Regions from separate parts of the Micromonospora sp. AMSO1212t genome, predicted to be linked through region 2. Evidence: riboswitches for the same ligand, from Rfam matches in the RefSeq annotation. Region 2 holds a riboswitch; each other region holds the start of a gene.
The links. A riboswitch is a leader RNA that binds a small molecule or an ion and turns the genes downstream of it on or off. The one in region 2 is predicted to bind cyclic di-AMP.

Region 1: linked by a shared signal. The riboswitch ahead of F8279_RS02355 (C39 family peptidase) and the one ahead of F8279_RS22665 (NlpC/P60 family protein) in region 2 are both predicted to bind cyclic di-AMP.
Region 3: linked by a shared signal. The riboswitch ahead of F8279_RS06190 (hypothetical protein) and the one ahead of F8279_RS22665 (NlpC/P60 family protein) in region 2 are both predicted to bind cyclic di-AMP.

Annotation. Positions count from the first base shown of each region.
Region 1 is NZ_WBKS01000004.1:102,221-111,917, forward strand. Features, by position in the region: gene F8279_RS02320 (DegT/DnrJ/EryC1/StrS aminotransferase family protein) at 1-693, opposite strand, end outside; gene F8279_RS02325 (TetR/AcrR family transcriptional regulator) at 845-1,477, opposite strand; gene F8279_RS02330 (ABC transporter permease) at 1,633-2,535, shown strand; gene F8279_RS02335 (ABC transporter ATP-binding protein) at 2,528-3,328, shown strand; gene F8279_RS02340 (bifunctional cytidylyltransferase/SDR family oxidoreductase) at 3,434-4,936, shown strand; gene F8279_RS02345 (CDP-glycerol glycerophosphotransferase family protein) at 4,956-6,632, shown strand; gene F8279_RS02350 (alpha/beta fold hydrolase) at 6,639-7,385, opposite strand; gene F8279_RS02355 (C39 family peptidase) at 7,547-8,398, opposite strand; cyclic di-AMP (ydaO/yuaA leader) riboswitch at 8,592-8,734, opposite strand; gene F8279_RS02360 (hypothetical protein) at 9,044-9,697, opposite strand, start outside.
Region 2 is NZ_WBKS01000107.1:7,664-17,360, reverse strand. Features, by position in the region: gene F8279_RS22715 (LysR family transcriptional regulator) at 1-470, opposite strand, end outside; gene F8279_RS22710 (VOC family protein) at 559-954, shown strand; gene F8279_RS22705 (GNAT family N-acetyltransferase) at 964-1,485, shown strand; gene F8279_RS22700 (dihydrofolate reductase family protein) at 1,464-2,075, opposite strand; gene F8279_RS22695 (hypothetical protein) at 2,231-2,965, shown strand; gene F8279_RS22690 (hypothetical protein) at 3,201-3,593, opposite strand; tRNA gene F8279_RS22685 (tRNA-Gly) at 3,711-3,784, opposite strand; gene F8279_RS22680 (zinc metalloprotease) at 4,054-5,046, shown strand; gene F8279_RS22675 (pyridoxamine 5'-phosphate oxidase family protein) at 5,116-5,661, opposite strand; gene dcd (dCTP deaminase) at 5,740-6,318, shown strand; gene F8279_RS22665 (NlpC/P60 family protein) at 6,368-7,402, opposite strand; cyclic di-AMP (ydaO/yuaA leader) riboswitch at 7,416-7,550, opposite strand; gene F8279_RS22660 (N-acetylmuramoyl-L-alanine amidase) at 7,788-9,697, shown strand, end outside.
Region 3 is NZ_WBKS01000013.1:44,060-53,756, reverse strand. Features, by position in the region: gene F8279_RS06195 (carbonic anhydrase) at 1-412, shown strand, start outside; gene F8279_RS06190 (hypothetical protein) at 473-1,501, opposite strand; cyclic di-AMP (ydaO/yuaA leader) riboswitch at 1,505-1,636, opposite strand; gene F8279_RS06185 (YibE/F family protein) at 1,791-3,065, opposite strand; gene F8279_RS06180 (SHOCT domain-containing protein) at 3,229-3,438, opposite strand; gene F8279_RS06175 (metal-sensitive transcriptional regulator) at 3,564-3,863, opposite strand; gene F8279_RS06170 (heavy-metal-associated domain-containing protein) at 3,944-4,150, shown strand; gene F8279_RS06165 (hypothetical protein) at 4,187-5,158, shown strand; gene F8279_RS06160 (cation-translocating P-type ATPase) at 5,176-7,431, shown strand; gene F8279_RS06155 (CsbD family protein) at 7,499-7,672, shown strand; gene F8279_RS06150 (RNA polymerase sigma factor) at 7,739-8,989, opposite strand; gene F8279_RS06145 (YciI family protein) at 8,986-9,345, opposite strand; gene F8279_RS06140 (DUF2786 domain-containing protein) at 9,446-9,697, opposite strand, start outside.

The sequences.
Region 1 (9,697 bases), on a different contig from region 2:
CATGCGCATGTTGGCGCCGACGATCTCGTTGGCGTACCGCTGCTCCATGCCCTGGTTGCGCAGCAGCCGCAGGGTGCGGGCGAGGTCCGCGTCGGCGGTGCTGATCATGCCGCCCTCGAGGGAGTGCATGTTCTTCGTGGGGTAGAAGCTGAAGCAACCGGCGGTGCCGAACGCGCCGACCGGGGTGCCGTTGCGCTCGGCGCCGTGCGCCTGCGCGGCGTCCTCGACCACGGCGAGGCCGTGCTGCTGCGCGATCTCCATGATCCGGTCCATCGCGGCCGGGTGGCCGTAGAGGTGCACCGGCATGATCGCGACGGTCTTCGGCGTGATGGCGGCGGCGACCGCCTCCGGGTCGACGCAGAAGCTGCCCGGCTCGATGTCCACGAAGACCGGCTCGGCGCCGACCAGCCGGACCGCGTTGCCGCTGGCGGCGAACGAGAACGACGGGACGATGACCTCGTCGCCCGGGCCGAAGCCGAGCGCCATCAGCGTCAGCTGGAGCGCGGAGGTGCCGGAGTTGACAGCGACGCAGTGCCGGCCGCCGACGACGTCGCCGAACTCCTCCTCGAACGCGGCGACCTCGGGGCCCTGCACGACCCGGCCGCTCCGCAGCACCCGGACGGCCGCCTCGATCTCGGCTTCGCCGATGATCGGCCGTGCGGGGGGAATGAACTCTGGATGCGGCCCGGCCATGGGGCTTCCTCCTGTCGACGCGTGGTTCATGAGAGACATTTCGGGGGATGGTACCGGTCTGTCGGGAAAACCAGCCGGTTGCACTGATTGTCCGACCGGATGTGACCTTCTGTTCATGATCGACGACGGCCCTCCGGGGGCGGCCCGGGGTTCAGACTTCCACCTCGTCGCGTACAGGCCCCACGCATGCTACCCGCAGCGCGGCGACGATCGCGGCCGCCATCCGGGGCACCTCGGTGGACTCCAGCGGGGCCCGGGAGATCGCCATCCGCCAGTAGACCGGACCGACGATGAGATCGACGGCGGCGCGCCGGTCGGTGTCCGGGGACAGCTCACCGCGCTCGACTGCCCGGCCGATCAGGATCCGCCCGATGGCCTGCTGGTAGTCGTCCAGGGCGGCCTGCAACTTCTCCGCGATCTGCGGGTTGCGGGCGGCCTCGGCCAGCAGGTCCGGGATGATCTGCGCGGCCAGCCGGTGACGCAACGCGCGCGCCATCACGTGCAGCAGGATCTCCAGGTCACCGAGGAGGCTGCCGGTGTCCAGCAGCGGGATGTTCCGGCCCGCCACCGCCGAGACCATGTCCAGCACCAGGTCGAGCTTGGAACGCCAACGGCGGTAGATGGCGGTCTTGCTCACACCGGCCCGGCGGGCCACCGCCTCGATGGAGAGGCGACCGTAGCCCACCTCGGCCAATTCCTGCATCACGGCGGCGCGGATGGCACTGGTGATCTCCCCGCGCAGCACCGCCGCGCCGGCCGGGGCACGCCTCTTCTCGGTCGTCACGTGGAACAATGTAGCGCAACGACGGTACGGTTGCGTCCCGACGTTCGGTGGACTACCTTCCATGCAGCAGCGAGGCGGCTCCTCCCCGCCCGGCCACGCTGGATCTCTTTCACCGCACTGCTCCCCATCAGCACGAAAGATCGGAGCGCCTGAACATGGCCAACACCGCGGTGGCCGACCCCGAATCCGGACTGACCCGGGCCCAGCTGGCCCAGCGGTACGGGCTACGGGTGGCCGGGGAACGACCCGCCCTGGGTGAGTACGCCCGCAGGTTGTGGGCGTACCGGCACTTCATGACCGCGTACTCGCGGGCGAAGGTCGCCTCCTCGCTGAGCAACACCCAGCTCGGTCAGCTCTGGCAGGTGCTGACACCGCTCACCAACGCGGCGGTCTACTTCCTGATCTTCGGCGTGATCCTGGCCCAGCACCGGAACGTGCCGAACTTCATCGCGTACCTGTGCACCGGCATCTTCATCTTCATCTTCACCCAGACCGCGGCGTCCAACGGCACCAGCGCGATCACCGGAAACCTGGGCCTGATCCGGGCGCTCCAGTTCCCGCGGGCCGCGCTGCCGATCACCGTGACGCTGGTCCAGCTCCAGCAGCTGCTCATGTCGATGGTCGTGCTCGCCGCGATCGTGCTGCTGACCGGCGAGCCGATCACCTTCCGCTGGGTGCTGATCGTCCCCATGCTGCTTCTCCAGACGATCTTCAACGTCGGGCTGAGCATGGTGATGGCCCGCCTCGGCTCCAAGGCCACCGACCTCAAGCAGGTCATGCCGTTCGTGATGCGCACCTGGCTGTACGCCTCGGGCGTGCTCTACCCGGTGGCGCTCATCCGCGAGCACCTGCCGAACTGGGCGGCGAACATCCTGGAGTGGAACCCCCCGCTGGTCTTCATCGAGCTGGCCCGCTACGCGCTGCTCGACTCGCACCAGCCCAACCTGATCAGCTCCCCGCTGAAGCTGTGGGCGATGGGCCTGTTCTGGGCGGTCGTGATGGGCATCGGCGGGTTCGTCTACTTCTGGCGCGGAGAGAAGGAGTACGGCCGTGGCTGAGCAGACCCTGCCGCTGAACGCCGGCCCGGTGACCGACTCGGGTCGCGTCCCCACAGTGGTGGTGGACGACGTGCACGTGATCTACCGGATCCACAAGGGCGCGAGCGGCGGCACCACCCCGGTCTCCGCGCTCAAGCGGATCGTCTCCCGCACCAAGGCGCCGAACATCCGCGAGGTGCACGCGGTCAAGGGCGTGAGCTTCACCGCGTACGAGGGTGAGGCGATCGGCCTGATCGGCAGCAACGGCTCCGGCAAGTCCACACTGCTGCGCGCCATCGCCGGGCTGCTCCCGCCGGCCCGCGGCGCCGTCTACACCCAGGGCCAGCCGTCGCTGCTCGGCGTGAACGCCGCGCTGCTCAACGACCTGTCCGGCGAGCGCAACGTGGTGCTCGGCTGCCTGGCCATGGGCATGCACCCGGACGAGGTCAAGAAGATCGCCCCGGAGATCATCGAGTTCTCCGGGATCAACGAGCGCGGTGACTTCGCCTCGCTGCCGATGCGCACCTACTCCTCCGGCATGGGCGCGCGGCTGCGCTTCGCGATCTCCTCGGCGAAGAAGCACGACGTGCTGCTCATCGACGAGGCGCTGGCCACCGGCGACCGCAAGTTCCGGGTCCGCAGCGAGCAGCGGGTCCGGGAACTGCGCGACAGTGCCGGCACGGTCTTCCTGGTCAGCCACTCGATCGGCTCGATCCGGGACACCTGCGAGCGGACCATCTGGCTGGAGAGCGGCGTCCTGAAGATGGACGGCCCCACCAAGGAGGTCTGCGACGCGTACGAGAACCAGAAGTAGCGCTTCTGGAGCGCACCGCACCGGGTTCCGCCCGGAGCGGTGCGCTCCCGCGTACGCGTTAAGGTTTTCGGATCCATCCCCTTTCACCCAGAGTGAGGTACGGCAATGACGCAGGACCACACCACCGCACCGGACGCCGCGCCGGCGAGCCCGGCACCCTGGCGCCCCGCGCGTACGGTGGCCGTGATCCTCGCCGGGGGGACCGGCACGCGCCTCGGGCTGGGCATCCCGAAGCAGCTCCTCAAGATCGCCGGTAAGCCGATCATCGAGCACACCCTCGCCGTCTTCGAGGCCGCGCCGGAGATCGACGAGATCATCGTGCTGATGGCCACCGGTCACGTCGACGACGCGCGGCGCATCGTCGCCGGCGCCGGCTTCCGCAAGGTCACCAAGGTGATCGAGGGTGGCGAGACCCGCAACGACACCACCCGGATCGCGCTCGACGCGGTCGGCGAGGGCGACGTCAACATCCTCTTCCACGACGCGGTCCGCCCGCTGGTCAGCGCCCGGATCGTGCGCGAGTGCGTGAACGCGCTCTGGACGTACTCGGCCGTGGACGTGGCCATCCCGTCCGCCGACACGATCGTCCAGGTGGACGCGGACGACTGCATCACCGACATCCCGGTCCGCTCCCGGCTGCGCCGCGGCCAGACCCCGCAGGCGTTCCGCTCCGGCACCATCCGCGAGGCGTACCGCCGCGCCGAGGGCGATCCCGACTTCGCCGCCACCGACGACTGCGGCGTGGTGCTGCGCTACCTGCCCGGCACGCCGATCAAGGTGATCGACGGCTCGGACGAGAACATCAAGGTCACTCACCCGGTCGACGTGCACCTGGCCGACAAGCTTTTCCAGCTCGCCGCCGCCCAGGCGCCCCGCCTGACCGACCACCGCAGCTACGCCGAGGAGCTGACCGGCCGGACCATCGTGGTCTTCGGCGGCAGCTACGGCATCGGCCACGACCTGGCCGAGCTGGCCCGCGGCTACGGCGCCCAGGTCTTCCCGTTCAGCCGCTCCACCACCGGCACGCACGTCGAGCGCGCCGAGGACGTGACCGCCGCGCTGAAGACCGCGTTCGAGGCGACCGGCCGAATCGACCACGTGGTGGTCACCGCCGGCATCCTGGAGAAGGGCGCGCTCGCCGAGATGGACTCGGAGACGATGGACCGTCTCCTGCACGTCAACTTCGTCGGCCCGGTCACCATCGCGCGCCAGTCCCTGCCGTACCTGCAGCAGACCAAGGGCCAGCTGCTGCTCTACACGTCCAGCTCGTACACCCGGGGCCGGGCCCGCTACGCGCTCTACTCGGCCACCAAGGCCGCGCTGGTCAACCTGACCCAGGCGCTCGCCGACGAGTGGGCCGAGTTCGGCGTACGGGTCAACTGCGTCAACCCGGAACGCACCGCCACCCCCATGCGGACGCGGGCGTTCGGCGAGGAGCCGGAGCACACGCTGCTCTCCTCCGAGGCGGTCGCGCAGGCGTCCCTAGACGTGCTGATCTCCGAACTGACCGGTCAGGTGGTCGACGTGCGCCGGTCCCCCGGCGAGCAGGTGGCCGCCGTACCGGCCCAGCCGGGCCCGCACCGGTCCGAGCTGTCCGCCGACGCCTGAACCCGACGGGACGTACCAGATGCGTGGTGACCTGGTCCGCAAGCTGCTCGCCCGGGTGCTGACCACCGGGCTGGCGGTGCTGGCCTTCCTCGTCGTGGCGCTCACCGGGGCGACCGGCTGGGGCCTGGCCCTGGCCGTCGCGGCGCTCGCCGCGACCGCCTGGGAGCGCCGGGTCCGGCCGTCCGCCGACGGTCTCGCCGAGACGGTGCTCGTCGCCGCCGGCATCCTCGTCGGCTACGCGCGGCGGCTCGACGACGGCTTCGACCCGGCGCTGGCCGCCACCGCGCTGGTCCTGCTCGGGCTGGTGCTGCTGGTCGGGCCGCTGCGGCAGGCCGGCGCGCTGGAGATCCGGGCGGCGAACCTTCCGGTCCGCACGTGGACACCGGTCGTCGCCGCCCGGCTCGGCGACGCGCTGCTGGTGCTGCTCGCCGTGGTGGCGCTCGCCGCCGCCCTGGCGCTGCCCGCCTGGACGGCGCTCGTCGCCGCGCTGCTCGTCGGCGCCGGCTGCGGGGCGGTCGCGCTGGACCTCGCCCGGCGCCGGTTCCGCCCGCCCGCCGGAGGTGGCCCGGTCGGCCGCGCGCTGCGCCGTCACCAGCCCGAGTTCGTGCTGCACTTCTCCGCCCCGCCCGGCTCCGAGTACCAGGTCACCATGTGGCTGCCGTACCTGGAGCGGATCGGCCGCCCGTTCGTGGTGGTGCTGCGCGAACCGGAGCTCCTGCCCGCGGTGGCCGCCGCCACCCGCGCCCCGGTCGTCCTCTGCCCCACGCTGAAGGCGCTCGACGAGGCGCTGGTGCCGAGCCTGCGGGTGGCGTTCTACGTCAACCACGGCGCGAAGAACGCCCACGTGATCCGGTTCAACCAGCTCACCCACGTGCAGCTGCACCACGGCGACAGCGACAAGGCCCCGAGCGCCAACCCGGTCTCGGCCATCTTCGACAAGATCTTCGTGGCCGGGCAGGCCGCGATCGACAGGTACGCCCGCGCCGGCGTGGAGATCCCCGCCGACAAGTTCGTCGTGGTCGGCCGCCCCCAGGTCGAGGCCATCGAGGTACGCCGGGAGCCGGTCACCGCACCGGCGCACCCCACGGTCCTCTACACCCCGACCTGGACCGGGCACCACGCCGACGCCAACTACTGCTCGCTGCCGGTGGCCGAGACGCTGATCCGCCGGCTGATCGACCGGGGCGCCGCGGTGGTCCTGCGCGCCCACCCGTACACCGGCAAGAACCCGGCCTCGGCCCGCCAGCTCGCCCGGCTCACCGAACTGCTCGCCGCCGACCGGGCGAAGACCGGCCGGCCGCACCTGTGGGGCGCCGCCGCGAGCCGCGAGCTGACGCTCACCGAGTGCGTCAACCGCGCCGACGCGCTGGTCTCCGACGTCTCCGGGGTCATCTCCGACTGGCTCTACTCCGGCAAGCCGTACGCGGTCACCGACACCGGCGCCGACGGCGAGCACTTCGTGGAGCGGTTCCCGCTCGCCGCGTCCGGCTACGTGCTGCGGCGCGACATGTCCAACGTGGACGTAGTGCTCACCGACCTGCTCGACGCCGACCCGAAGGCGGCACAGCGCTGGGCGGCGCGTACCCGTTACCTGGGCGACTTCCCGGCCGACGCCTACGCCGAGGCGTTCCTCACCGCCGCCCGCCGCGAACTGGAACCCGACTGGGCGGTCCCGGCGCCGCGCGCCGAGGTGTAGGCCCGCTCAGAGGTACGGGTCGAGCAGGGCGAGCACCGCCTCCGGATCCTCGACGTGCGCGTTGTGGCCCAGCCCCGGCAGCGTGGCCACCGGCACGCCCAGTTCCTTGAGCTGCGCGTCGGTCACCATCGGGTCCGTCTCGCCCCGGGCCAGCAGCACGGGCACATCGGTGGCGGCCAGCAGGGACGGCAGCCGGGGTTCCCCGACGGCGAACGCGGCCGGGTCCATCGCGAGCCGCCAGCGACCGTCCACCCGGCGCAACCCCGCCTCCACCACCGGGTGGTCCGGTGCGAACAGCCCGGCGAGCCCGGACACGCGCAGGTAGCGGCGGGCCGCCTCGTCGCGGGTGGCGAACCAGGTGACCGGCCGGGCGGCCAGCTCCTCCGACTTGGCCAGTTCGGCCGGGGACCAGACCGCCTTGATGCCGAGCCCGACCACCCCGTCAACCGGAAGCCCTCGCCGCCGGGCGGCCAGCGCCAGCGCCACCACCCCGCCGAGCGAGTGCCCGAGCAGCACCAGCCGGTCGTCGGGGCCGAGCCGGACCGGGCCGAGTCCGTCCACCACGCGCTGCGCCACGGCCTCGAACGAGTAGCCGTCGAGCGGCGGCGACCAGCCGTGTCCCGCCAGGTCGGGGGCGAGCCAGCGGCCGGGCCAGCGGCGTTCCAGCAGCGGCGCCCAGGGCAGCCACACCTCGCCGGTGGCACCCATGCCGTGCAGGAGAATCAGATGCCGCTTCCCCGTCGCGTCGCCCATTGGCGCAGTCTGCCACCGCCCGCACACGACACGCGAGACCGAACCCACCGAGCCGGCGCCCCACCAGCCCGTCGATCTTGCAGTTACGGCCCGCGGGATGCCCGGATTGCCCGTTGCAACGGGGCCACAACTACAAGATCAGCGGGGCGGGCGGGCGGGACTCAGGCGGAGTAGCCGCGCGTGGAGACCCAGTGTGCCAGGTCGATCGTGGTGACCCAGTACGAGGGCAGCGACGGGTCGGCCGAGTCGGCGATGCGTACGGCCCGGCCGTCGTTCTTGTAGCCGACCACCGCGACGTAGTGGCCGCCCGGGAACGAGTGCCAGCCGCCGTTGGTGTCGGTGGCGGTACCGGCGACGTTCGCGACGACCCCACGGCCGTTGTTGATCGCCTCGACCACGTCGGCCTGGAGCCGGTCCATCTGGGCCGGGGTGGCAGTGCCGGGAATCATGCGGGTCCGGTACGGGTTGCCCTTGACCTGCTGGTTGAGCACCCGGGTGGTGTCCTCGGCCGAGTTGGTGCCCATCTCGGTGGTGCCGAGAGGGCCGGCGAGCGCGTCCTGGCTGCGCTCGATGCCGGCGGCGCTGAGCGCGTTGCGCACGGCAGCCGGACCGCAGTAGAAGTAGTTGATCTGCGCCTGGTAGTCGTAGTCGAGCGACTTGCTCGACGGCGGCTTCGGCTTGGCCTTCGCCGTGGTGTCCGGGTCGGCCGCCTTCTTCGACGGGGAGGCGCTCGGCGACGCGCTGGGCGCGGCGGAGGCGCTGGGCGACGCCTGCGGCACGGCGATACGGGCCTCGCCGCGGCTGGCGGGCTGCTCGCCGAGGCGGGCGGCGCCGAGATCGGCGACCGCCGCGGTGTTCTCCTGGACCGGGGCGTCGTCACCGGCGGCGGCGACGGTGCCGGCACCGGCGGCCAGCACGAGCGCGGCGGCCGATCCGGCGATGATCTGGTACGGGCGTTCGGTGACGATCCGTCGCAGCTGACGCTTCAGGTGGTGCTTCACGAAATCCTCCACGGGGCGTGAGCGGCACACGCCGGCCCGGCACGCGGAGGAGCTCACACGTGCTGGCGGGGCCGGATGGCCGGGGGATCGGGAACGCCCGTGATGCCGGGCGCCCAGGGGGCGGTTGCCGGTCGCGCGTCAGGCGAGCGCGGGCACCGCGGTGCCGTGGAGGCGGGGGGACGATCGAGGGGTGGGCAAGAGGGGTAACTCCTTCCGTGGCCGCCGACCGGGTTAGCTGACGGATTCGGGCGGGAAGTACGCCCTACCGCGGGCCGTAGGCTCGCGGATTCACCCCGATGTTGCTCATGGGTCCCCGGTTCGTGGAACTCGATTAGGCGGGTCGGTGCGGCGTCGCCGTCGGCGATCGATTACCGCATCGGACGCGCCGACACTACCGGTGGGTATGTCCCATGCCAAGCGCTCCCACCTGCGTAAACGTGATCCGCGGTAACAGATTTCGGAACACCCGGTTACTGACTTCACTCAATGGGACAAGCAGTTTCGACGGCGCCCGACGGCGGAAACAGGACAGACGGCGAGCAGCCGACCGGCAATTGCGCGACTCGATGACCCGTTCTGTGCCCCGCGCCCGATTCGGTGACCCGGGTGACCGGGCTCACCATATTCCGGGTAACGATTCGGTCGAGACGAGGCGTGTCAGCCGACCCGGGCCGGGCGCCACCGCGCGTTCCGGACCGCAGCGGGCACCGGCAGGGCGCTCGTCGTCGCACTCCGGTACGGCAGAGCGGGCCGCAGGGCCATGGTTGCCGCGTACGCCTCGGCGGCGAGCGTCCGGGCGGCCTCGGCGGCCAGTTCCGCGTCCCGCCAGGCCGTCCGTTCCCGCGCGGCGGCGCGCTCCCATCCGGCCCGGCGCCCGTCCCTGACCGTGCGGGCCAGCACGATCTCCTGCTCGGCCGGGTGCCGGCGCGGATCCCACCCGTTGCGGTGCGCCAGCACGTCGGCGAGCTGACGGGCGGTCAGGTCGCCCCGCCAGTGCGCCGACATGGCGGCGTGGTGCAGCCAGCGCTCCCGGGCCGCGTACTCGCCCGGGGTGCGCGGGGTGCGCGGGGCGCCCAGCGCGGCGGCGCCGGCCAGGCGGCGGGCGGCGCTGTCCGCCTCGTCGTACGCGGTCCAGGCCCGGTCCGCCTCGTCCTGCGCGGCAATCCACTGCTCCCGGCGGCGACGGGCCGTCTGGGCGGCCCCGGCGGCGGCCACCGCCACCTCCTCGGCGTAGCGGACCAGATCGTCGCGGCGGACGGCGTCGGCGTCGGCCGGTTCGGGGGCGGCCTCCGGCTCGGGGTCGCGTTCCGG
Region 2 (9,697 bases):
CCGTTCGCCATGCCGTCGAAGGGGTACGAGGCGATCAGCACGTCGATCGTGCCGTCCAGCAGGCTCGACCGGGTGCTGGCCAGCGGCGCCTCGTGCACGTGCACCTCGCAGTCCGGGTGGCGCTCGGCGAACCGGGCCACCGCGCGCAGCAGCACCGGCGCTGTCGACTCACCGACGTACGCAACCCGCAGCTCGCCGGTGAGCCCGCGCCCGGCGTCCACGGCCCGCTGCACCGCCGCCTCGACGCCGGCCACCAGCGGGCGCATCTCCTCGGCCAGGCGGGCGCCGATCGGGGTAAGCCGGACGACCCGGCTGGTGCGCTCGAACAGCGGCGCGCCGATGCGGCGTTCCAGCTTGCGCACCACGTGGCTGACCCGGCCGGTGCTCACCCGCAGCCGCTCGGCGGTCCGCCCGAAGTGCAGTTCCTCGGCCAGGGTCAGGAACGTCTCGATCTCGTACCGCTCCAGCACCGGAGCACCTCCGTCGTTGCCTGCGGGTCAACGATCGTAGTCCGGATCGGGCTTGGTCCCGGCGGCGCGGCGGACCAGGGTTGACGGCATGCACAACGTTCTCGTGACGGTGACCGGTTTCGACCACCTCGTGCTCGCGGTGAGCGACGTCGAACGCTCGCTCGGCTTCTACTGCGGCACGCTCGGCCTGGCCCCGGTGCGGGTCGACAGGTGGCGGGCCGGCGAGGTGCCCTTCCCGTCCGTACGCGTCGACGCCGGCACCATCATCGACCTGGTACGGGGCGAGCCGGTCGGGTCCAACGTGGATCACTTCTGCCTCGTGGTCGAGCCGGTCGACTGGCAGCGGGTGGTCGACTCCGGCGTGTTCACCGTGCTGACCGGCCCGGTACCGCGCTTCGGCGCGCGCGGCACCGGCACCTCGATCTACGTCAGCGACCCGGACGGCAACGCAATCGAACTGCGCTCCTACCCGGCCGACGCCTAACCTGGCCCGATGCCGGAGCTGGAACGACTCGCCGCTCACCACGCACCCGCCGTGCTGCGGTTCGAGCGGGAGAACCGGGCGTACTTCGCCCGGTACGTCCCCGACCGGGGCGACGACTACTTCACCGGGTACGCCGCCCGGCACGCGGCCCTGCTGGACGAGCAGGAACGCGGCACCTGCCACTTCCACGTGCTGGTCGGCGACCACGGCACCGTGCTCGGGCGGTTCAACCTGGTCGACGTGGCCGGCGGCAGCGCCGAGCTGGGCTACCGGGTGGCCGAGCGCGCCGCCGGGCGCGGGCTCGCCGGTGAAGGCGTACGGCGCGTCTGCGAACTGGCCCGTACCGAGTACGGGCTACGCCGGCTGGTCGCCTCGGCGGCGCTGGCGAACCCGGCCTCACTGGCGGTGCTCCGGCGTGCCGGTTTCGTGCTCGACGGCGGGGTGTCCGACTGCGAGGTGGATCTGGACGGGGAGCCCGGCCTGCGGCACGCGCTCGACCTCCGTGCGCCCTACGCGGCCGCGTCCCCGTAGGTGGGCGCGCCGGCCGGCTCGTACGTCAGTTGCAGCGTGCCGTGGGCGTGGTTGACCGACTCGGTGAGCCGCAGCGCACTCGGCACCGTCCCCTCGCCGAACAGCCGCTTCCCGGTGCCGAGCACGACCGGGTACAGCCACAGGTTGAGCCGGTCGACCAGGCCGAGGCGCAGCAGCGACTGCACCAGGTCGAGGCTGCCGATCACGTGGACCTCGTCGTGGCGGGCCTTCATCTCGGTTACGCGCTCGGCCAGGTCGCCGCTTACCAGCGACGAGTTCTCCCAGGCCAGCGGTTCGGCGAGCGTACGGCTGGCCACGTACTTGGGCACGCCGTTGAGCAGGCCGGTGAAGGGGATGTCCGCGGGCGCCTCGGGCCAGTAGCCGGCAAAGATGTCGTACGTCTTGCGGCCCAGCAGGAGCGCGTCCATGCTGCTCGCCTGCTGGAACATCACCGCGCCGGACTTGTCGTCGAGCAGCGGCATCTGCCAGCCGCCGTGGCTGAAGCCGCCCTCGCGGTCCTCGTCGGGTTCGCCGGGAGCCTGCGCCACGCCGTCGAGGGTCAGGAACTCGGTCACGATCAACTTGCCCATGGGTCTGCTCCTCCGGTTTCTGCTCGTCCCCCGTCAGACCCGTCAACGACCCGCAACTCATCGCCGACTCCGAGGGACCAGCGACCTGAGACTGCCCGTAAGATCATTCTCTTCGGCAGGCGTACGCCTCCGGAGTCCTCGAAGGCGGATTCGCCATGATCCCCGATCGGACTGAGATAAGCAGCCTCCTGGACGAGGCGCTGGCGGGTGTGGCCGTCGCGTTCCAGGGCATGACGGCCCACGAGCAGGAGTCCAACTGCGAGTGCCACTGGGGCAGCGCGGAGGAGTTGGCACTGCTGAAGACGCCGGACGTGCCGCTCGACGATGACCTGCTCGGCCGGACATACGGCACCGCGGACTGGCACTATCCCGGCCCGCTGCTGCGCCGGATCCTGCCGCAGCTGACCCAGCACCTCGTGGCGGGCGATGCAATTTCCCGGACCGGAGCGCCTGGCCTTGGATACTTCTTCGCCACCGCCCGCTGGCAGGAGTGGCCCGCCGGACAGCAGGACGCCCTGCGGGAGTTTCTGAACGCCTGGTGGCTGCATGTACTGGTCGAGCCCGACGCGAAGGTGTCCGCCCATGACGGCCTCTCCTTCCTCGCCGAGGCGACCATCAAGTTCAACCCGTGGCTGGCAGCCTGGGCAGAGGCTCTGGTCGACGAGGTGACCCGCCGGCGGCTGGTCGAGGCCGTGGATGAGTGGATGTACGACCTGCGGGGCAACGCGCTCCCGTGGCCGAGTTGGCACGACGTCGACACGTGGGTTCCCGCCCTGCAACTGTTTGTCGTCCGACACGCGCCCGGCGCACTGCGGGAGCACAACGCATCGGTCGAACTGCTCGACGACGTCCGCCGGCTCGGCCTGTCCGATCCCGAGCGGTGGGCCTGACAGCCCTCGCGGTGACGCGTCGGATACTCGGCCTGAACGCGCACGGCGCATTGTGTCATCCGATGTTCCGGGCACGGCCAGCGCAAGAAGCGGTAGCGACGACTGAGGCCCCAGCCAGGAAACCTGTCCTGAGCTGGGCGTCCGGCCTCGCCGGCCTGCGTCTCGCCCATGAGCCGCTTCTCCCGATGCTCACCGCCCCAGTCAGCGGCGTCAGCAGCCCTACCTCGTCCGAGCGTCAGGCACGAACCGGCGGCTCGCCGAATCTGGCACCACGGACGACGGAATCGGTCTCGACTTCCTGGACCGTCCAGACGTGACCGACGAAGTCGTCCACCGCGACACCACCGCGTCCGAGCAGCGTCCGGATCGCTGCCACTGCCTCCTGCCGCCGCGACAACCGGTAGTTCACCTGGACCGCCCACGCCGGCCGCTCGCCGACCGCGCACTCCAACTCCGCCACCATCTCAGGCTCCCAGTCGAGGTACAGGTCACGGTGTTCCTCCACCAGCCAGAGGAAGACCGAGCCCGGCGCGACCCACTGATCAGGCTGGGTCTCACCGAGGGAACCCAGGAGCCGCAACACGTCCGCCCTGGACACGGCCGGGAAGACGAACGCATTCTCACTCACGCGCAGAACCATAGGCGCCCCGGCAAGAAGCCGCGGCCATCGGCCGGTGCAGGCTGGTGACCCGTGGAACATCGAAGGCCCTGACCGGGACTGTTGTCCTGATCAGGGCCTTCACGCTGGAGCGGGTGACGGGAATCGAACCCGCACTGTCAGCTTGGGAAGCTGATGTTCTGCCATTGAACTACACCCGCAGGCGGCACCACTCTACCCGAAGGTCACCACCCCCGTGCATCCAGGTGCCCGCGCCACTTCGGCGAGGTGGCTGCATCGGCGGGCGGTTGACCCCGCCACCTCCCCGAGCTGGAGTGGATCAAGCACTCAAGCGAGGCCGGTCGGCGCGAAGTTGCACGTCGGCAACATATGGGCGTTCTCAAATCTGTCGATGAGATGTAACGTCTGCCCCACGTTTCCGAACCGGCGTGACACACCCCCTGCCACGCCGTCAGAAAGAGGTGGGCCCATGGGACTCCGTCCCAACCTGCTGACCCGGCGTACCGCCGGTGTCGCGACGTCGACCCTCGCGCTGCTGCTCAGCACCGCCGCCGTCGGCGTCGTCCCCGCTGCTTCGGCCTTCTCGGCCGCCCCGGCCGGCGTCTGCGCCGAGCCGGCTGACGCCCACGCCGACGAGCACGCGAACGCTCGCGTCGCGAAGGGTGGCAACGCCAAGCTCGACCCGAACCACCTGACCGCCAAGCAGGTCCGTGACCGTGAGGCCGACCTCGCCGCGGCGCAGCGCGAGCGGGCCAACTTCCGGACCGGCGCCGTCGCGCCGCTGGCCACCGTGACGATCCCGGTCGTCGTGCACGTCATCCAGGAGAACAGCACCCGGGCCGGCGGCAACATCACCGACTCGATGATCAACCAGCAGATCACCGTGCTGAACCAGTCGTACGCGGGCTCGACCGGCGGCGCCGCCACCGCGTTCGGATTCCAGCTCACGAAGATCAACCGGGTGACCAACCCGTCGTGGTACCCGATCGTGCAGGGCTCCTCCGCCGAGCGCTCGATGAAGACCTCGCTGCGTCAGGGCGGCAAGAACACGCTGAACATCTACCTCGGCGAGCTGAGCGACAGCCTGCTGGGCTGGGCCACGTTCCCGAAGCGGACGCTGGACAAGATGGACGGCGTGGTCGTGCTGAACGAGTCGCTGCCCGGCGGCACCGCGACCAATTACAACCAGGGTGACACCGGCACCCACGAGGTCGGCCACTGGCTGAACCTCTACCACACCTTCCAGGGCGGCTGCTCCGGCTCGGGCGACAGCGTCTCCGACACCCCGGCCGAGGCGTCCCCGGCGTACCAGTGCCCGACCGGGCGGGACACCTGCTCGACCGCGGGCAAGGACCCGATCACCAACTTCATGGACTACACGTACGACTCCTGCATGTACCAGTTCACCGCCGGCCAGGCGAGCCGCATGCTCACCGCGTGGAACGCCTACCGCGCGGCCTGACCCTCGCACCACGTACCGGTGCCGGCCCTGTCCTCGGACGGGGCCGGCACCGTTTCGTCTCCGGCCGGGTCAGGCGGCCGGGCGGCGGGTGTCGAAGCCGTGCCGGCCGCGCCGTGCCTCTGCGGCCACCGGCTCCCGCCGGGCCGGTTCGGCCCCGCGCGGGTCGAGCCAGACCCGCACCTGCGGCGGGGCGGCGCCGGGCTGGGCCACCGGGTCGCGCCGGGTCAGCATCGCCGCCTCGACCGTGAACTCGAACAGCCGCCAGTCGCCCTGCGGCGACGCGCGGCCGATCCGGGCAAGCCGGGCCACGGTGGCCGGGTCGGTCACCGGCCGGGCGCGGCCCGCGACGTACGCCTCGTCGTCGCTCTCCTCCGGCGGGAACGAGTGCAGCGCGTAGCGGCCGTCGCGTTCGAGGTCGCGGCGTTTCGGCGAGTCGATGACGAAGCACCAGAGGCCGTCGGCGGTGAACACCGGGGAGACCGGATGGACCCGGGGGCCGCCGTCGGCGCGGACCGTGGCGAGGTAGCCGAAGCCCGGCCCGTACTGCTGCATCAGGAGGCGGATCTCGTCGGCGAGGCGGGGCTCGTCGGCGGCGAAGTCGGACCAGGAAGCCATGTGGACACTCTATCGAACACATGTACGAAGATGTAGTGCGACACGCAGGTCACCCGTACCGGTCGCTATGGTGTTCCGATGCTGCTCTCCGACCGCGACCTGGTCTCCGAAATCAAGGCCGGCACGCTCGCGCTGGAGCCCTTCGAGCCCACTCTGGTGCAGCCGTCGAGCATCGACGTACGCCTGGACCGGCTGTTCCGGGTCTTCAACAACCACCTCTACACGCACATCGACCCGTCGATCCAGCAGGACGACCTGACCTCGATGGTGGAGGTGCCGGAGGGGCAGCCGTTCGTGCTGCACCCGGGCGAGTTCGTGCTCGCCTCCACGCTTGAGGTGATCTCGCTGGGTGACCAGCTCGCCGGCCGGCTGGAGGGCAAGTCGAGCCTGGGGCGGCTGGGTCTGCTGACCCACTCGACGGCCGGCTTCATCGACCCGGGGTTCTCCGGCCACGTCACGCTGGAGCTGTCGAACGTGGCGAACCTGCCGATCACGCTCTGGCCGGGCATGAAGATCGGCCAGCTCTGCATCTTCCGGCTCTCCTCGCCGGCCGAGCACCCGTACGGCTCGGCCGTCTACGGCTCCCGTTACCAGGGGCAGCGCGGCCCGACGCCGAGCCGGTCCTGGCAGAGCTGGCGCACCTGGCCGACCCGCTGACGCCGCGCCCGGGGCACCGCCGTCACCGGCGGAGCCCCGGACCACGACCTCAGCCGGGACGGCCGTAGCTGTTGATGTCGCCGTCGTCGACCCGCTTCATCGTGATGGGCTTGCCGGACTGGGAGGCGTGCACCACCCAGCCGTCGCCCACGTACATCGCCACGTGGTGCAGGTCGCTGTAGTAGAAGACCAGGTCACCGGCGCGCAGCTCGGCGCGGCTGACCCGCTTCGTCACGCCGTGCTGCTGGCGCGCGCTGTGCGGCAGCGAGACGCCGCCCTTGGCCCACGCGGCCATGGTGAGGCCCGAGCAGTCGAAGTGGTCCGGTCCGGCCGCGCCCCAGACGTAGATCTTGCCGATCTGGGCGCAGGCGAACTTGACCGCCGCCCCGGCCGGGCCGCCGGGGTAGCCGGCCGGGCACGGCGCCGGGCGCAGCGGGCCGCCGCCACCCTTGCCGTACACCTTGAGCCGCAGCTTCTCCAGCTTGGCGATCTCGGCGTCGATCTGCTTCTTCTTCGCCGCGAGCTGGGCCTCGGTACGCGCCAGACCGGCGATCATCTCGTCCAGCGGCTTCTTCTTCGCCGCCAGCTCGTCGCGCAGCGCGGCGACGGAGCGCACCTGCTCGTGCTGGCGGTGCGCGAAGCGGTCGAGCAGTTCCAGGCCGTTGACCAGATCGCCGGGTGAGCGGCTGCCGAGCAGCGCGTTGACTGTGGAGAGGTTGTCGCCCTTGTAGGCGTCGGCGGCGAGCCCGCCGACCTGGCCGAGCGCGGCGTCCACCCGGGCCTGGAGGGGTGCGATCTGCCGGCCGAGCGCGTCGGCCTGCTTGCGCCGCGCGGCGAGCTGCCCGCGTACGGCGTTGACCTGTTCGATGACCGGTTCGAGCTTGTTCCAGTCGCGGTCGATCTGGGCCTCGATCTCGGCGACCGAGGGTTCGGCGTGTGCCGCCGTGGTGCCGCCGGTCAGGACGACGGCGGTGCCGACCAGGGCGGCGAGGGCGGTGGTGAAGCGGGACCAGCGGGTACGCGGCACAGCCGTGGACCGGTCGACCGACCGGTTCGACGACGGCCGCTGGGCATGGAGTGCCACCGGGCGTCCGTACTCCTTCTTCCGTACCGCCTACCGGGTTAGCTGACGGATTCGGGCGGGAAGGGAGCCGCCCTACCGCATCGCTGCGGATTCACCCCAGGTACCTGGTTCCCCGGCTCGCCCGAAGGCGACTCGGCGGTGTCGGACCGTCACCGACCGGGTTGGACGGTGAGACGTGCGGCCGACGATTCACCAGAGTAGGGACCACCGTTATCGATCCGCAACTTCCAGCGCCGTGACACTCCGTACGCGATGAGGTGCCGCACCCGCGCGGAGGTGAAATTTTCTTTCAGGGCTGATTACCCACTGGAAAGGTATTGACCCTCACGGGTGTGCGGAGTGAGGGTGGAAACGCAGTGACCCCCATCCCTGTCCAGGAGGTTCGATGCACCTCTCCGCCCCGCCGTCTGGCAGACGGATACTGCTCGCCGCCGCCGTGGCCACGGCCACCGCGCTGGCGACGACCGGCCCGGTGACCGCCGCGCCGGACACGTCCGCGCCCGCGAGCGACCGGCAACAACAATACGCCGCCGCAGCAGCCGAGTACGGCGTACCGCAGAACGTGCTGCTCGGTGTCTCCTATCTGGAGTCCCGCTGGGACACGCACACCGGGCAGCCCAGCACCAGCGGCGGCTACGGCCCGATGCACCTGACCGACGCCGCGCACATCCTCGCCGTGCCGGGCAGCGCCCACGTCGACGAGGACGAGGACCCGCGCGGCGACGACGCCCGCCCGCTCAAGCTCGATCCGGCCACGGCCGCCGCACCGAAGCGGGAGACCCCGCTGCCGCCCGCCTCGCTCCAGACGCTCGACGCCGCCGCCGCGCTGACCGGGCTCGACGCGGGGACGCTGCGCACCGACCCGGCCGCGAACATCCGCGGTGGCGCGGCGCTGCTGGCGTCGTACCAGAAGGCTCTGGGTGGGCCGGTCGGTGCCGGCACCGACCCGGCGGCCTGGTACGCCGCGGTGGCCCAGTACTCCGGCGCGGACACCTCGGACGCGGCAGCGGCTTTCGCCGACGAGGTGTACGACCAGCTCGGCCAGGGCGCCAGCCGGACCACCGACGACGGCCAGCGGGTCACGCTCGCCGCCACCGCCGCGCAGCCGGACCGGTCCCGCCTGGCCCGGCTCGGCCTGCGCAACGCCGAGCGGCCGGACGGGCTGGAGTGCCCGGTGCGGCTGGCCTGCGAGTGGATCCCCGCGCCCTACGAGCAGCTCAGCGACGACCCGGGCGACTACGGCAACCACGACCTGGGCGACCGGCCGAAGCAGCAGAAGATCGAGTACATCGTCATCCACGACACCGAGGGCTACTTCGGCCCGAGCGTCGACCTGGTGAAGCGGGCCGACTACCTGGGCTGGCACTACACGCTGCGCTCGGTGGACGGCTACATCGCCCAGCACATCAAGACCAAGGACGTGGGCTGGCACGCCGGCAACTGGTACGTCAACGCGAAGTCCATCGGCCTGGAGCACGAGGGCTTCGCCGGTCAGGGCACCTGGTACACCGAGGCGATGTACCGCACCTCCGCCAAGCTGGTGCGCCACCTGGCGCTGAAGCTCGGCATCCCGATGGACCGCCAGCACATCATCGGCCACGACAACGTGCCCGGCATCACCGCCGCCAACGTGGGCGGCATGCACTGGGACCCGGGACCGTACTGGGACTGGTCGCACTACTTCGACCTGATGAAGGCGCCGTTCCGCAGCACCGGCACGTCCCGTACCGGCCTGGTCACCATCGACCCCGACTTCGCCACCAACCGGCCGGCGTTCTTCGGCTGCAACCAGCAACCGCCCGGCGTCCCCAGCCCCACCCCGCCGGCGCAGCCGTGCCCGTCGCGCGGCTCCTCGTCGGTGATCCTGCGGACCGCGCCGAGCCCGGACGCCCCGCTCGTCAACGACCTCGGGCTGCGCCCGGACGGCACGCCGGACACGATGTACATCTCCGACCACGGCGCCCGCGCCTCCGCCGGCCAGACGTACGCCCTCGCCGGCCGGCAGGGTGACTGGACCGCGATCTGGTACCTCGGCCAGAAGGCGTGGTTCCTCAACCCGGCCTCCGCGCCGACGGCGAAGTGGGCCACCGGCTTCGTGGTGACCCCCCGGCCCGGCAAGGCCACCATCCCGGTGTACGGGCGGGCCTACCCGGAGCAGGCCGCCTACCCGGACACCATCCCGTACCAGGCCATCTCGCCGCTGCAGTACACGTTCGCCGCCGGCCAGCGGTACGCGGTCGGCGGGGTGCTGCCGGGCGAGTACTACCGGGCGGTCTCGTTCGACGGTTCCGCACC
Region 3 (9,697 bases), on a different contig from region 2:
GGAGGTGCTCGGCAGCGTCGAGTACGCCGTCACCGTGCTCGGCACGCCGCTCGTGGTGGTGCTCGGGCACGACTCGTGCGGCGCGGTCCAGGCCGCCCGCGAGGGGTTCCGGACCGGCGCCGCCCTGGTCGGGCACCTGGGCGCGGTGGTGGACGCGGTCTCGCCCAGCCTGCTGCGCGCCTCCCGCCAGGGCGTCGACGACCTCGACGGCATCATCGACGTGCACATCGCGCAGACCGTCGAGACGCTGCTGGCCCGCTCCGCCGTGCTGGCCGAGCGGGTGGCGGCCGGGCGGTGCACGGTGGTGGGCATGTCGTACCGGCTCGCCGGCGGCGAGGTGCGGACCGTGGCGCAGGCCCCGGCTCCGCTGCCCGCTCCGGCGGCGCCCGCCGACCCGGCGCTGGCCGGCTGACCGGTAGGGAAGACGAAAAAGGGGGCCGCCCGAGGACGGCCCCCTTTCGCTGTGTCCCGGTCAGAGCAGCGACATGTGGACGTGGTCGGTGTGGTTCGACGGTCCGCTGTACGAACTCCAGCCGGTGGCCGGGAACCAGATCTGCCGGTTCCAGATGACGTAGTAGATGCCCAGCCGGTCGGCGTTGCGGATGAGGAAGGCGGCGACCTCGTTGCCGTACCGGCGGGTGTCGTTGTTGTGCCAGGGCGCGAAGCCGCTGTTCTGGAGCGACCAGTCGCACGCCTTGCCCTTGGGGTGCTCCCACGGCCCGCCGGACCGGTAGCAGCCCACGAAGCGCTTGAAGCCCGCGCGCCGGACCTCCTTGTACGCGTGCAGCGTGCGCGGGGTGACGCAGCCCGAGGTGGTCGGGTCGTCCTCGCTGCACGACTCGGCCTTCCATCCGCCGTCGGCGGTGCGGCCGGGGGCGATCTTGGCGACCGGTGAGGTGGCGGAGACCAGGCCGCCGGTGAAGCCGAGACCGCCGACGAGCTTCAGCGCGCGCTCGGCCTGCACCTTCTCGCGCTCCATCGCGTTCTTCTGCTTCTCCTGCTCGCGCACCTCGGCGTCGAGCGCGATCTTGGCCTGCTCGGCGCGGGTCTTGACCGCGTTGATGGCGGCCAGGCGCTGCGCGTTGAGGAGGTTCAGCTCGTCCAGGGCGTTGACCCGGCGGACGAACGAGTCGGGCGAGTTGCTCTCCAGCAGCATCGCCATGGCGCCCATCCGGCCGGTCCGGTAGGACTGGGCGGCGAGCTGGTTGACCTGAGGGCTGAGCGCTTCGAGTTCGGCCTGTGCCGTCTTCACCTCGGCCGCCAGCCGCCGCTGGCGGTCCTGCGACTTGGCGAGCTTCGCCTTGGCCTGGAGGAAGTTCCGGTTGGCGGCGTCGATCGCCTCGGTGATGAGTGGCGGTTCGCCGTCCTCCTCGTGTCCCGAGGGAGTGCCGGGGGCCGCCGCGGTGGGGGCCGCGGTCGCCGGGGTCGGCCCGGCCAGCACGGCCAGCGAGGCCAGCACGGCCACCACGGGTGTCAGCCAGCGGCGCAGGGGTGCCGTCACAGTGTTCCCTTCCGTCGGCCGCCGACCGGGTTAGCTGACGGGTTCGGGACGGAAGTGGCCCCTACCGCTGTTGCGGATTCACCCCATGTACCTGGTTCCCCGGCTCGCCCGCGGGCGATTGGGCGGCGGCACCGCTGGCGCCGGTGCGCGCCTTCGGCGGTGACCGGCAGCGAGGTTACCTGACAGCACTCCTGAGGATCTACGTCCGGAAGCCGACCAATAGCGAGATTTCGCCGTGGCGCACCGTGACCAGCGTCGCGTTTGAAATCGATGGTCACGCTGCGGAGTGTCACCATGCGGCCTCCGTACTCTTCCCGCCGCCGAGCGCCTCCAGCGCGTCGTCCCGTCCGGCCGGCGGTCGGGCCGCGGGCGCCGCCGGCTCCGCGCCGCGCGAGCGCCGTCCGGCGGTCGTCACGATCGCGGCCAGTCCGGTCGTCAGCGGTACGGCGGCGATCAGGCCGAGCGTGGCCACCGCGCTGCGGACGATCTCCTGGGCGAGGAACTCGCTCGTCAGGATCTCGCTCACCGGGCGGGAGTCCGCGACCAGTAGGAGCAGCAGCGGCAGCGAGGCACCCGCGTACGCCAGCACGATGGTGTTGACGGTGGACGCGATGTGGGCCCGGCCGACCCGGGTGGCCGCCCGGTAGAGCTGCCGCCGGGACAGCCCCGGGTTGGCGTGCGCCAGTTCGGTGACGGTGGCCGCCTGGGTGACTGTGACGTCGTCCAGCACGCCCAGCGAGCCGATGATGATGCCGGCCAGCAGCAGGCCGTGCAGGTCCACGTCGCCCTGGAACATGGACAGCGTGGTGGCGTCCTCGCTGCCGAATCCGGTCAGGTGGGTGGCGGACGTGGCGAGCAGGCCGAGCACGCCGGTGACCACCAGGCTGCCGAGCGTGCCGAGCACCGCCACCGACGTCTGCGCCGTGATCCCGTGGGTCAGGTAGAGCACCACGAACATGATCAACGCGGCGCCCACGATCGCCACCAGCAGCGGGGGCTGGCCGGCGCCGATGCCCGGCAGCACGAAGCCGAGCAGGATGGCGAAGCTGGCCACCAGGCCGCCGAGCGCGGCGAGCCCGCGCCAGCGGCCGAACGCCACGATCGCGGCGGCGAAGAGCACCATCAGCCAGATCAGCGGCGTACCGCGCTGGTGTTCGGCGATGTTGTAGGACTTCACCGCCGGATCGGCGGGGTCGGTCAGCTCGACCAGGACGACCTCGTCGCCGACCGCGACCCGGGGCGCGCCCGGCCCGGCCGGGATCGGCGTCTCGACCTGCCGGCCCGCGTCCGGGCCCTGCTCGGCGGTGACGGTCACCGTGCCGCAGGGCCCACCTCCACCGTCCGGGGCCTCCGGGGTCGGGGGGCAGGGCTCGGTGACCACCCGGGTCACGGTGCCGTGGTAGCGGGGGACGTCCGCACCGCCGACCGGCTCCCGGTCCTGCCGGGGCCAGAGCACCAGCGCCGCGATCACGGTGATCACGAACAGCGGCACCACCACGGCGACGAGCAGCCGTCGTACGCCCGGCGGCGTGGGTGGTGCGGGGTGGGTGTGGTCGGCACCCATGGCGTCTCTCCCAACGGTCGCGGCGACGCCTGGTCCGCCGGGCCGGTCTGGTCACCCGGCCGGCGCGGACGTGTCGTCCACGTCCGGGGCGTCGCCCGGCCATGGTAGGCAGCCCGGCCGGGCGCTCCCGGACACCGTGGCCGGTGACGCGCGCCCGCGCGGATCAGGCCAGGCCCGCCCGGCGTCGCCGGTACTCGTCCTCGTCGATCTCGCCGCGGGCGTACCGCTCGTCGAGGATGCGCCGGGCCGTCGTCGGGCCCAGGTACTGCGGGCCGGTCCACCGCACGGCCGCCCAGACGAGCCCCGCCAGCACCGCGAGCACCAGCAGGGACCAGATCCACATCCAGCCCATCATCGGGCTCTGCCACATCATCGGGCCGCCCTCCGTCCGTCACCGCGGGTCCGCCGGTCCGGCCTGCCCGCCACTTCGACGGTACGTCCGCCCGGTCGCGTCGGCGCGGGTCGATGTGCCCTGCTCCGAGGGTCGGAGGTCCCCGCTCAGCCGCGCTTCATCAGGCGGCCGACGGCGGCCATCATCTCGGTCGCCATCTCGTCGGCCCGGCCCTCGGCGGCGCCCTCGTGCATGCAGTGCCGGGCGTGGCCGTCGAGCAGGCCCAGGCCGACCTTGTCCAGCGCCGCCTGGATGGCCGAGATCTGGGTCAGCACGTCGATGCAGTAGCGGTCGTCCTCGACCATCTTCTCGATGCCACGGACCTGGCCCTCGATTCGGCGGAGCCGGGCGAGGAGTTGGTCCTTGCTGGCGGTGTAGCCCCGGGTCGGGCTGGACGGCGCGGTCATGAAACCGAGGATACCGTACCCCTCGGGGGTATGCTAACGTTCGAGACGTACCCCTAGGGGGTATCAGATCGGAGGGCGAGATGGAGACCACCTACCAGGTGAACGGCATGACCTGCGGGCACTGCGTCAACTCGGTGAGCACCGAGCTGAGCGCGCTACCGGGCGTCACCGACGTCCAGGTCGACCTGGCCGGCGGCCGGGTCACCGTCACCAGTCAGAACCCGCTGGACGCGAACGCGGTCCGCGCGGCGGTCGACGAGGCCGGCTACGACCTCGTCGGTACGTGACGGGTCCGACGGACCCGCAGAAACCGAGGAGACACCATGAACACGGCGACGAAGCTCAGCGGCTTCGCCCTCGGCCTCGTGGCGGTGTTCGGCGCGGCGTACGGGATCGGCAACCTGGCCGATCCCGTCGCCCCGGCCGCCGAGACCCGCCACGACGACAGCGACAGCGACCACGGGGCCGGCGACACCGGCCACGGTGACGAGAGCGGCGCCTCCGCGCACCTGCCCGGCGGGCTGCTCGTCTCCGAACGCGGCTACACGTTCCAGCCCGCCGCCGCCCCGGCCGGGCAGTTCGCCTTCCGGATCACCGGCCCGGACGGCGCTCCGGTCACCCGCTTCGAGGTGGCCCACGACAAGCGCATGCACCTGATCGTCGCCCGCCGGGACCTCTCCGGGTTCCGGCACGTCCACCCGGAGATGACCGGCGACGGCACCTGGCGGGTCGCCTCGCCGCTGCACGGCCCCGGCGTCTGGCGGGCCTTCGCCGACTTCACCCCGGAAGGCGCGGAGCCGCTGACCCTCGGCCTGGACGTCACGGTCCCCGGCGAGCTGGCCGCCCGGCCGCTGCCGACGCCGGTGACCAGCACCACAGTCGACGGCTACACGGTCACGCTGACCGGCACGCCGGAGCCGGGCCGCACCAGCCGGCTCACTCTCTCCGTCAGCCGCGACGGGCAGCCGGTCACCGACCTTCAGCCCTACCTCGGCGCGTACGGGCACCTGGTGGCGCTGCGGCAGGGCGACCTGGCGTACCTGCACGTGCACCCGGAGGGCATGCCCGGCGACGGGCGCACACCGGCCGGTCCGGCGGTCACGTTCGCCGCCGAGGTGCCCTCGGCCGGGGCGTACCGTCTGTACCTGGACTTCCGGCACGGCGACGCGGTGCACACCGCCGAGTTCACCGTCCTGGCCGGCGACCGGACCGCGCCGGTGCCCACCGCGCCGGCATCCACCACCGCACCGACCCCGGACGCCGGACACGGCACCCCGGGGCACGGGCACAGTTGAGCGCCGGAGGTGCCGCGATGACTGCCACGGGAAAGGCGCTGCCCACCGCGCCGAACCTGATCGAACTGGCCATCGGCGGGATGACCTGCGCGTCCTGCGCCGCCCGGATCGAGAAGAAGCTCAACCGGATGGACGGCGTCGAGGCGACCGTGAACTACGCCACCGAGAAGGCCACCGTCCGGTACGCCGACGACATCGCGCCGGCCGACCTGATCGCCACCGTCGAGAAGACCGGTTACACGGCAGTGGTGCCGCCGCCGCCCGAGCAGGCGGAGACGGCCCCGGCCGGGCAGCCGGTGGACGCGCTGCGCACCGCGCGTACCCGGCTCTGGGTCTCCGCCGTGCTCACCCTGCCGGTGATCGTGCTCGCCATGGTTCCGGCCTGGCAGTTCGACTACTGGCAGTGGGCCTCCCTCACCCTTGCCGCCCCGGTGGTGGTCTGGGGTGGGCTGCCGTTCCACCGCGCCGCGCTGGTCAACCTGCGGCACGGTGCGGCCACCATGGACACGCTCGTCTCGCTCGGCACGCTGGCCGCGTTCGGCTGGTCGCTCTGGGCGCTGTTCCTCGGCGACGCCGGCATGCCCGGGATGAAGCACCCGTTCAGCTTCGACATCACCCGCGGCGACGGCGCCGGCAACATCTACCTGGAGGCCGCCGCCGGGGTGACCGTGTTCATCCTGGCCGGGCGGTACTTCGAGGCCCGCTCCAAGCGCACCGCCGGGTCGGCGCTGCGCGCCCTGCTCGAACTCGGCGCCAAGGACGTGGCGGTGCTGCGCGGCGGGCAGGAGACCCGGATCCCGGTCGGCCGGCTCGCGGTCGACGACCGGTTCGTGGTCCGGCCCGGCGAGAAGGTCGCCACCGACGGCGTGGTCGAGGAGGGCACGTCGGCGGTCGACGCCAGCATGCTCACCGGCGAGTCGGTGCCGGTCGAGGTGGGTCCGGGCGACGCCGTGGTCGGCGCGACTGTGAACGCCGGCGGCCGGCTGGTGGTCCGTGCCACCCGGGTCGGCGGCGACACCCAGCTCGCCCAGATGGCGCGGCTGGTGGAGCAGGCGCAGACCGGCAAGGCGGCGGTGCAGCGGCTCGCCGACCGGATCTCCGGTGTCTTCGTGCCGATCGTGATCGCGCTGGCCGCCGCCACGCTCGGATGGTGGCTCGGCACCGGCTCCGGGCCGACCGCCGCGTTCACCGCCGCGGTGGCCGTACTGATCATCGCCTGCCCGTGCGCGCTCGGCCTGGCCACCCCGACCGCGCTGCTCGTCGGCACCGGGCGCGGTGCGCAGCTCGGTGTGCTGATCAAGGGACCGGAGGTGCTGGAGTCCACCCGCCGGGTCGACACCGTGGTGCTGGACAAGACCGGCACCGTCACCACCGGCCGGATGGCGCTGGCCGAGGTGCTGCCCGCCGACGGCGAGGACGCCGCCGAACTGCTCCGGGTGGCCGGCGCGCTGGAAGCCGCCTCCGAGCACCCGATCGCGCGGGCCGTCGCCGAAGCCGCGGCCGAGGCCGGGGCGCTGCCTCCGGTCGGTGAGTTCGCCAACGCCGAGGGGTTGGGCGTGACCGGCACCGTCGACGGCCGGACCGTGGTGGTCGGCCGGGCCCGGCTGCTGCGAGAGCGGGGTCTCTTCGTACCCGAGGAGGTCGCGCGGGCCGCGACCGGCGCGGAGGCGGCGGGCCGGACGGCGATCCTGGCCGGCTGGGACGGGCGGGCCCGGGGCGTGCTCGCGGTGGCCGACGCGGTGAAACCGACCAGTCGGGCGGCGGTCGCCCGGCTGCGTGAGCTGGGCCTGAAGCCGGTGCTGCTCACCGGTGACAACACCACTGTGGCGAAGGCGGTGGCGGCCGAGGTCGGCATCGACGAGGTGATCGCGGAAGTGCTGCCCGCCGAGAAGGTCGCGGTGATCGAGCGGCTCCAGGGCGAGGGCCGGGTGGTCGCCATGGTCGGCGACGGGGTGAACGACGCCGCCGCGCTGGCCCGGGCCGACCTCGGGCTGGCCATGGGCACCGGCACAGACGCGGCCATCGAGGCCGCCGACCTGACGCTGGTCCGGGGCGACCTGATGGTCGCGGCGGACGCCATCCGGCTCTCCCGGCGGACGCTGGCGATCATCAAGGGCAACCTGTTCTGGGCGTTCGCCTACAACGTCGCGGCGCTGCCGCTGGCGGCGGCCGGGCTGCTCAACCCGATGCTCGCCGGGGCGGCGATGGCGTTCTCGTCGGTCTTCGTGGTGGGCAACAGCCTCCGGCTGCGGCGCTTTCGCCCGATCGGGTGAGGGGATTGAGCGGACGGCCTCCGGGGTAACCAGTTGTCGACAGGCAACCGCATCAGTGGAGGTCATCATGGGTCTGGACGACAAGATCGACAACACGTCGCAGGACACCGCTGGCAAGGTCAAGGAGGGCATCGGCCGGGCGACCGACAACGAGCGCCTCGAGGCCGAGGGCCGCAACGACCAGGCCGGCGCCAAGCTCAAGCAGGCCGGCGAGAAGATCAAGGATGCCTTCAAGAGCTGACGTACGCGCAGTGCACGTCGCCGGGCCGGCCCTTCGGGCCGGCCCGGCGTGCTGTCCAGGCGCGGATCAGCGCGGCCGCTCACCGGCCAGGCGGGCGGCGCGTACCTCCAGGTAACGCCGCTCCGGCAGGCTCGTGGTGGCCCGCGCGGCGGCCAGGTACGCGGCCCGCGCCTCCGCACGGTCGCCGGCCATGTCGAGCAGGTGCGCACGGACGGCGGCGAGCCGGTGATGGCCCGCGGTCCGGCCGTCGGCGTCGAGTGTGGCCAGCAGCGCCAGCCCGGCACGCGGGCCGTCCACCATGGCCACCGCGACTGCCTGGTTGAGCGTGACCATCGGGTTCGGCGCGACCCGCTCCAGCACCCGGTAGAGCGCGACGATCTGCCGCCAGTCGGTGTCCTCGGCGGTGGGCGCCTCCGCGTGCACCGCGGCGATCGCCGCCTGCACCTGGTACGGGCCAGGCGCCGACCAGGTGAGCGCCTCGGTCACCAGCGCCACCCCCTCGGCGGCGGCGTCCCGGTCCCACCGGCTGCGGTCCTGCTCGGCCAGCGGCACCAGCTCGCCGTCCGGCCCGGTACGGGCGGCCCGGTGCGCGTCGGTGAGCAGCATCAGCGCCAGCAACCCGGCCACCTCGCCGTCGTCCGGGAGCAGCCGGCGCAGCTCCCGGGTCAGCCGGATGGCCTCCCCGGTCAGCTCGACCCGGTGCAGCGCCTCGCCGCTGGACGCGGTGTGGCCCTCGTTGAAGATCAGGTAGAGCACGCGCAGCACCGCGCCCAGCCGCTCGTCCCGGTCGGCCGGGGACGGCAGCGTGAAACGCGCGCCGGCCGCCTCGATCCGCTGTTTCGCCCTGCGGATCCGCTGGCTCATCGTCGCCTCCGGCACCAGGTACGCGCGGGCGATCTCAGCCGTGCTCAGCCCACCAACGGCGCGCAGCGTGAGCGCCACCTGCCCGCTCACCGGCAACGCCGGATGGCAGCAGAGGAACAGCAGCCGCAACGTGTCGTCGGCGCTGGGCGGCTCCTCGTCGGCGGGCGGGGCGACCGCCGCGTACGCGGGCTGCCGGACCGCCACCGCCACCTCGCGTTCCCGGCGGGCGTGCTCGCTTCGCCACTCGTCGGTGAGCCGGCGCGTGGCGACGGTGACCAGCCAGGAGCGGGGATGGTCCGGCAGGCCCTGCTCCGGCCACTGCACGGCGGCGGCGAGCAGCGCCTCCTGGACGGCGTCCTCGCAGGCGTAGAACTGGCCGTGCCGGCGGACGAGCACGCCGAGGACCTGCGGTGCGAGTTCGCGCAGCAGGTCCTCGACCGCCCGGGAGGTCACATCTCCGTCCCGGCCTGCTCCATCACCGCGCGCACCTCCAGCACGCCGAAACCGTGCCGTACGTCCGGCCAGCGCGCGGCGATCTCGGCGGCCCGCTCCGGGGTCTCGCAGTCGACAGTCAGGTAGCCGGCGAACTGCTCCTTGCTCTCCATGAACGGCCCGTCGGTGATCTCGACGCCGCCGGCGGCCGGGCGTGCCGTGCGGGTCTGCGAGGGGTGGGCCAGCGCCTCGCCGCCGACCAGCTCGCCGGACTCGGTCAGCTCTTTCATGATCTCGTCGACCTCGCCGAAGATCGCGTTGCGTTCCGCCTCGGACAGCTCCTCCACGAAGCCGGGCCGGTTCCAGATCAGCAGCATGTACTTCACGGTGCACTCCTCGGGTGCGGGCCACCGGCGGTGGCGCCTCGCAGACGGGTCGGAGCCGGTCCGCCCGATCCGACATCATCCCCCGGGAAGTTCAGCGACCCCCGCGAAGCGGACGGCGCGCCGGGCGGCCCGGGTCGAGCGAGGCCCGGTCGGCCGCGCTGGTGCCGGAGACCCAGCCCTGCTCGTCACGCACCTGGAGCCGGTGCCGGGTGGTGCCCGGGAAGAGCTGGTCGACGTGTTCCCGGACGGCGTCGGAGCGGGCCGCGAGCACCGGCAGCAGCCGGTCGTCGTCGAGTTCCTCGGCCGCCGCCGTGCTCGCCTCCCGCAGCCGGTCGCCGATGCG